3 regions of the Neorhizobium sp. T6_25 genome follow, and region 1 is predicted to be linked to each of the others. Evidence: predicted binding sites of a transcription regulator. Region 1 holds the regulator's gene; each other region holds the start of a gene.

Region 1 (2,261 bases):
CATCTCGGCCAGCTCGTCGAGGAGAACGACACCGACAAGATGTTCACCAATCCCGACGATCAGCGCACCCAGGATTACATCATGGGCCGTTTCGGCTGATCCAGCCGATTGTGCCGCCTGAAAATCAATTTTGAGGACTAGAAGATGGCATCGACCCATATCCTGTCGGCTTATGACGACGAACTGAAATACCTGAGCCGCCGCATTTCCGAAATGGGTGGCCTCGCCGAGCAGATGTGCTCGGACGCCGTGCGGGCGCTGGTCAATTCCGACGCCGCACTCGCCCAGAAGGTCATCTCCGACGACGTGATCCTCGATCACGCCGAGCGCGAGATCGGCGACAAGGCGATCATCACGATCGCCCGCCGCCAGCCGGTTGCAGCCGACCTTCGCGAGATCGTCGGTTCGCTGCGCATCGCCTCCGATCTGGAGCGCGTCGGCGACCTTGGCAAGAACACCGCCAAGCGCGTCATCGCGGTTCAGGGCACCGGCGTTCCGCGCAAGCTCGCCCGCGGCCTCGAACATCTCTCCGATCTCGCCCTCGTGCAGCTCAAGGACGTCCTCGACGTCTATGCGACGCGTTCGGCGGAAAAGGCCGAGGCGATCCGCAGCCGCGACGAGGAAATCGACGCGATGTACACCTCGCTGTTCCGCGAACTCCTCACCTACATGATGGAGGATCCGCGCAACATCACCACCTGCACGCATCTTCTGTTCTGCGCCAAGAACATCGAGCGTATCGGCGACCACGCCACCAACATCGCCGAGACCATCTACTACATGACGACAGGCGCCCAGCCGGAAGGCGATCGTCCGAAGGACGACTCGTCGAACACGCTCGGCGCGATCACCGAATAGAACTGACGGAGCAGGCCAAGAATGCTGCCGAAAATCGCTGTCGTAGAAGACGAAGAGGCGCTGAGCGTGCTTCTTCGCTACAATCTGGAAGCCGAGGGTTATGAGGTCGATACCGTTTTGCGGGGCGACGAAGCCGAAATTCGGCTTCAGGAGCGGGTACCGGACCTTCTGATCCTGGACTGGATGCTGCCCGGCGTTTCCGGCATCGAACTCTGCCGCCGGCTGCGCATGCGCCCGGAAACCGAGCGCCTGCCGATTATCATGCTGACGGCCCGCGGCGAGGAGAGCGAACGTGTTCGCGGCCTCGCCACCGGCGCCGACGACTATGTGGTAAAACCCTTCTCGACGCCGGAACTGATGGCGCGCGTCAAGGCCATGCTGCGCCGGGCCCGTCCGGAGGTGCTCTCAAGCGTTCTCCGTTGCGGCGATATCGAACTTGATCGGGAAACCCATCGCGTCCACCGCAAGAGCCGCGAAGTGCGTCTGGGCCCGACCGAATTCCGCCTGCTCGAATTCCTGATGGCGGCGCCGGGGCGGGTCTTTTCCCGCTCGCAGCTTCTGGACGGCGTCTGGGGCCATGACATCTACGTCGACGAGCGTACGGTCGACGTCCATGTGGGAAGACTCCGCAAGGCACTCAACTTCTCCAACATGCAGGATGTCATCCGCACCGTCCGCGGCGCCGGATACTCCATGGAAACATAGTTGGTGGCCACGAGATGAGCGCGCGGGTCCTGTTGGTCGACGACGACGAGTCGTTCCGCCTGATATTGCGGAAAGCCCTCGTGGCCGACAGCTTCGTCGTATCGATGCTGGCAAGTGGAGCCGAGATCTCAAATCGCTTGAAAGCGGTTCCGCCGGATATCCTGGTCATGAGTTCGGATCTTCCGGGCGTGCGAGGTCTCGAGGTGTGCCGCGAGGTGCGTCTCGACCCTGTCCTGTCGCGCCTTCCGATCATCCTCCTTGTGCCGTCGGGTGGCGAAGGCCTTCACCTCATAGCACTCGCGGCGGGTGCCGACGATTGCCTCCTAAAGCCATTCTCCCCGGTCGAGCTCGTTGTCCGTGTGAAGAACCTGCTCAGGCGCGTGAACCCGGCGCTTCTCGACCATATGCTGAAGGTCGGCGATCTCACGCTTGACCGGGAAGCCCATCGGGTTCACCGGCAGAAACGTGAGGTCAAGCTCGGGCCGAAGGAGTTCAAGCTCCTTGAATTCCTGATGCGGACGCCGGGCAAGGTCTATTCCCGCTCGGAGCTCAAGGCGTCCCTATGGGGCGACGACACGACTGTCGATGAGCGCGCCATCGATGTCCATATCGGCCGGCTTCGCAAAGTCATCAGCCTCGGCAAGTCCGACAACGTGATCCGGACCGTGCGCGGCGCCGGATACGCATTGGGCGATTTC
Region 2 (2,261 bases), on a different contig from region 1:
GGTCGGCTCGGGCTTCGCCGGATCGGCGCAGGGCTTGTCGGCGGTGCCGGCACCGTTGTCGCGTTCGATGACGAGAGCGGTGGTCGCGTCGACCATGTTGAAATCGCCGATCGCCTCGCCGCCCTTGGAGAGCGGGTAAAGCCAGGAGCGGCCGGTCCATTTCTTGGAGGCAACGTCGAACTCGATGACGCGCAGCGCGGTCAGCCCGTCTGCGTCTTCGACCTTGCCGTCTTCTTTGTAGAGCGGTCCTTCGAGCAGGCCGTAGAGCTTGGCCCCGTCCTTGGACATCGCAAGACCTTCATAACCGCCGGAACGCTTCACGTTGAAGACCGGTGCCTTGGCGACCGGGTTGGCCTGCAGCTGGACGAGCGGGCTGTCGGGAGACGTGACGGGCTTGCCGTCCACGAGCGTCGATACGACGTCGGTCAGGCGGCCCTGCATGTCGACCTTGATGAGGTAGGGGCCGAACTCGTCGCCGAGCCAGAAACCGTCGGCGACCGGCTGGATCGATTCGATGTCGAAATCGGCGCCGGTGAGGTAACGGGTCTCCGAAGCTTCCGTGACGATCGGGAACGGCGCGATCTTGTTCGGGTCGGAGAGGAAGACGTTCTTCACGACTTCGGCCTTGTTGGCGGCCCAGTCGAATTTCATCTGGTGCAGGAACAGCATGGCGTCGGAGGAATTGCTCTTGCCGCCGAAACCGTTGTCCGACAGCGTCCAGAACGTGCCGTCAGCCATGGTCTTGATGCCGGAGAAACCCTGGACCGGCTGGCCGTCGAGCGGCAGCTTGACGTCCGTCACGCGGGCGCCGTCCTTGCCCGGCAGGGTGCCGAGGGCTTCGGTGCGCTTGCGGTCGGCGGTGGTGAACTTGCCGGAGGTCTTGAGGAACGCCGGTGCATCGGCCGGAGCCGCAACGACCGTGTTGGCGGGAAGGATCGCCTGGCCGGTGAGCTTGGCCGGGAATACCTTGTCGTCAGCAGAAGCGGAGCCGCCGATCAGCGCGGCGAGCGCGACGGTGGTGAGCAGAAAGCGGGTCATGAATTCACCTGTTGGTTGGCGTGTCGAAGACGCCAATCGGTTAAGGTGGGTGCATGACGGTGAGGTGATGGAAGGTTGACGCTTCGATGAAGCTTTGATGACTGAAATTTCACAAAGGCCGGCGGCCTCAAGCGCTCCTGCGAAGCGCCACCCAGCGCCCCGGCGTCATGCCGAATGTCTTCTTGAAATGACGGGTGAAATGCGCCTGATCGGCAAAGCCCGTATCGGCTGCGACATCCGCCAGGCTGCCGCCTTCCGACAGCATGATCTTTGCCCGATCGAGCCGGCGCATGACGAGGTAGCGGTGGGGGCTCGTTCCCAGAAGTTTCCGGAACTGCCTTGCCGTCGTGTAGCGGTCGAAGCCGCTCACCTCCTCAAGTTCCTCGGAAGAAACCGTGCGGCCCGAATTGGCCTGCAGGTAATCACGGCAGCGCAGAACCGCCTGCTGCGCGCGCGGCGTGCCCGGCGCACCACCCTTGCCGTCTGCATGGCGCCAGAGGCTTATTGCCATGCGGCCGATCAGGTCGTCGAGCAGCAGGTCCTGCGGCTCCGCCGCCAGATCGTCCAGGGCTTCGACAAGACACTGCCGGAATTCCGCATCCGCTATGATGGGATCAGGCACGAAGGGCAGGCCGCGCGAACCGCCGGCCGCCTCGATCAGCCGCTCCGGCGGCAGGTAGAGCATGCGGTAGCGCAGCCCGGCGTCGGTGCCGGCTGCCCCGTCATGCACCTCGTCCGGATGCAGCACGATGACATTGCCGGGCAGGCTGGCGCGGGCGGCACCGCGATACTGGAAGGTCTGCACGCCGGAAAGCGTCATTCCAATCGCATAGGTGTCGTGGCGATGCGGCTCGAAACCAAGCCCGTGGAACCGTGCCTCGATCCGCTCGATGCCGCGCGAGGAGGGCGCCTGGACGATGCCATCAGGCGCGCCTCTTGCGCTGCCGTCCGGCGTAGCATCGGAGCTGCCGCCAGACGTGCTTGCGGCGCTGCACGATCGTTCAAGACCAGCGGCATCGGCTGCCGCTATCTCGTCAGTTCTCGCATAACCTTCGACGGAGTTGTTTTTCATGTTCGATACCAAGATCGCGATCGTGCTTCGCGATGACCTCGCCCCCTGGCAGGAGCTCAACGTGACTGCGTTTCTGACGAGCGGCATCATCGCGCAAAATCCCGCGATCATTGGTGAAGCATATCGGGACGCGGCGGGTCATGTCTACCAT
Region 3 (2,261 bases), on a different contig from region 1:
TCCGCAACCCTTCTGCCCGTAGCCCTGATCGCGACCATGATCGGCGCGGCCATCGTCAAGCACCTGAAGGCGGAAACCTTCTATCCGATGACTTACGGTCTGGCATTCTGCGCGGGATTGAAACTGCTGTGGGACGGCCTGCCGTTCTGACCCGGCAAAGCAAGCGCGGTGCAGCTAAAAAAGCAGCGCAAAATAAGGCGGGCAACATTGTTGCGATGCACAATAAATCTTGCCGTTACCGAGCGTTTACCGTAAGTTCAACGCATGACAACCGTTGACCCCTTTGCAGCCATAGCTGATCCGAACCGGCGGTATCTGCTGGAGGAATTGCGGCGCGCGCCGAGAACCGTAAACGAACTTGCGCAAGGCCTGCCAATCAGCCGGCCCGCGGTGTCGCAGCATTTGAAGGCTCTTCTGGACAGCAATCTGGTGAATGTGACGGCGGAAGGCACGCGGCGCATCTATTCCGTCAACAGCAAGGGCTTCGACAGGCTGAACCTGTGGCTGGATCAGTTCTGGTCGTGAAGACCGGCTTTTAAACCGTGGGAATTGTGGCTCCCTTCCACGACCAGAACCTTATCATTGTTATTTCTGGGTTATTTCTGGATTATTGGTTTGCCGCTTTTATTATTCGCCTCTGACTGATGAAACAATGGGCGAGCGGCGGGTTCTCCTACTGAGGAACTAATGACGCGTGGATGCTTTTATGCGCTGCATTTGGTCCTTGATGCGCAGCTTGCGCCGCTTGAGTTCGGCTATTTCACGGTCGTCGGCGGAGGGGGACGCTAGAACGGTCTGGAGCTCCTCCTCCAAAGCACCGTGCTTCTTTTCAAGCGATGCGATATGAGCCTGGACGGTCATGTGGCATGTTCCTTCCTTAGTCACCTACCACGGCATTCCCTAATGCCGAGGCTTCAGGTTTACGAAGGAAGTGTGACACGATCGGCCGGCTTTGTCGAAGGTGAAATCATGGTTTGAAGTGGGCAAATTCGTGACCTTGTCTAACTTCCCGTTAACGCGGTTTGGTGGTAGAGGCTTGCGGAGAATGCCGGCGACCGCTGAAATGCCGGGCGTGAGAATGGGGACTGGAATATGGCAGATCAGGAACAGGCGGATGTCCGGCTGGTGCTCGCGAAACTTCGACAGGAACACGAGGATTACGACGCCGCCATCAATGCCATGATCCAGGTCGGCTGCGACGCGCTTCGCGTGCAGCGCATGAAGAAGAAGAAACTGTCGCTGAAAGACAAGATGACTCAGCTCGAAGACCAGATTGTTCCGGACATCATCGCGTAAGGGTCCTGCCATGTCTGAAAGACCTGCCGTCGCCATCATCATGGGCAGCCAGTCCGACTGGGAGACCATGAAGAACGCCGCCGACACGCTGGAGGCGCTCGATATCGGCTACGAGGCCCGTATCATATCGGCGCATCGCACGCCGGAGCGGATGATGCAATTTGCCAAGGGCGCCCGCGCCGAAGGTTTCCAGGTCATCATCGCCGGCGCCGGCGGTGCGGCCCACCTGCCCGGCATGACCGCCGCCATAACCCCGCTTCCGGTTTTCGGCGTGCCGGTTCAGTCGAAGGCGCTGTCCGGTCAGGACAGCCTGCTGTCGATCGTCCAGATGCCGGCCGGCATTCCGGTCGGCACGCTTGCCATCGGCCGGGCCGGCGCCATCAACGCCGCCCTGCTGGCAGCCGCGGTTCTCGCCCTCAACGACGACGAGATCGCCGACCGGCTCGACGAATGGCGCGCCCGCCAGAGTGCGGCCGTTGCAGACTACCCAATCGACGAGGCTCCATGACTATCCACACGATCGGCATCATCGGCGGCGGCCAGCTCGGCCGCATGCTGGCCATGGCCGCAGCCCGGCTGAACTTCCGCACGATCGTGCTCGAACCGCAGGCCGACTGCCCGGCAGCCCAGGTCACCAACGCCCAGATTACTGCCGCCTATGACGATCCGGCTGCGCTCGCCGAACTCGCCAGCCGCTGCGAGGTCGTCACCTACGAATTCGAGAACGTGCCGGTCACCGCCGCCGAGGCGCTGCAGCGCTCGGTTCCGGTCCACCCGCCGGCCAAGGCGCTCGATATGTCCCAGGACCGGCTGACCGAAAAGCGCTTCCTGAATTCCTGCGGCATCGAGACCGCTCGATTCCATGCCGTCGACAGCCAGTCCGACCTCGAAAAGGCGCTCGCCGATTTCGGCGGCCAGGGCGTCCTGAAGACCCGCCGCATGGGTTATGACGGCAAGGGCCAGCG

What was found. The regulator PhoB, encoded in region 1, activates phosphate uptake and scavenging genes when phosphate is short. The targets are predictions, from matches to a motif close to TGTCATNNANCTGTCAT.
Region 2: the regulator PhoB is predicted to act here: its motif matches at 1,125-1,141, upstream of C5L10_RS25375 (esterase-like activity of phytase family protein).
Region 3: the regulator PhoB is predicted to act here: its motif matches at 923-939, upstream of C5L10_RS04160 (YdcH family protein).

The regions. Positions count from the first base shown of each region.
Region 1 covers NZ_PVBL01000015.1:144,776-147,036, forward strand. The annotation lists gene pstB (phosphate ABC transporter ATP-binding protein PstB) at 1-99, shown strand, start outside; gene phoU (phosphate signaling complex protein PhoU) at 145-858, shown strand; gene phoB (phosphate regulon transcriptional regulator PhoB) at 880-1,563, shown strand; gene C5L10_RS20285 (winged helix-turn-helix domain-containing protein) at 1,578-2,261, shown strand, end outside.
Region 2 covers NZ_PVBL01000024.1:37,800-40,060, reverse strand. The annotation lists gene C5L10_RS25375 (esterase-like activity of phytase family protein) at 1-1,038, opposite strand, end outside; gene C5L10_RS25370 (AraC family transcriptional regulator) at 1,166-2,110, opposite strand; gene C5L10_RS25365 (DUF2000 family protein) at 2,109-2,261, shown strand, end outside.
Region 3 covers NZ_PVBL01000002.1:413,856-416,116, reverse strand. The annotation lists gene C5L10_RS04170 (sulfite exporter TauE/SafE family protein) at 1-150, shown strand, start outside; gene C5L10_RS04165 (helix-turn-helix transcriptional regulator) at 265-525, shown strand; gene C5L10_RS04160 (YdcH family protein) at 685-861, opposite strand; gene C5L10_RS04155 (YdcH family protein) at 1,093-1,296, shown strand; gene purE (5-(carboxyamino)imidazole ribonucleotide mutase) at 1,307-1,804, shown strand; gene C5L10_RS04145 (5-(carboxyamino)imidazole ribonucleotide synthase) at 1,801-2,261, shown strand, end outside.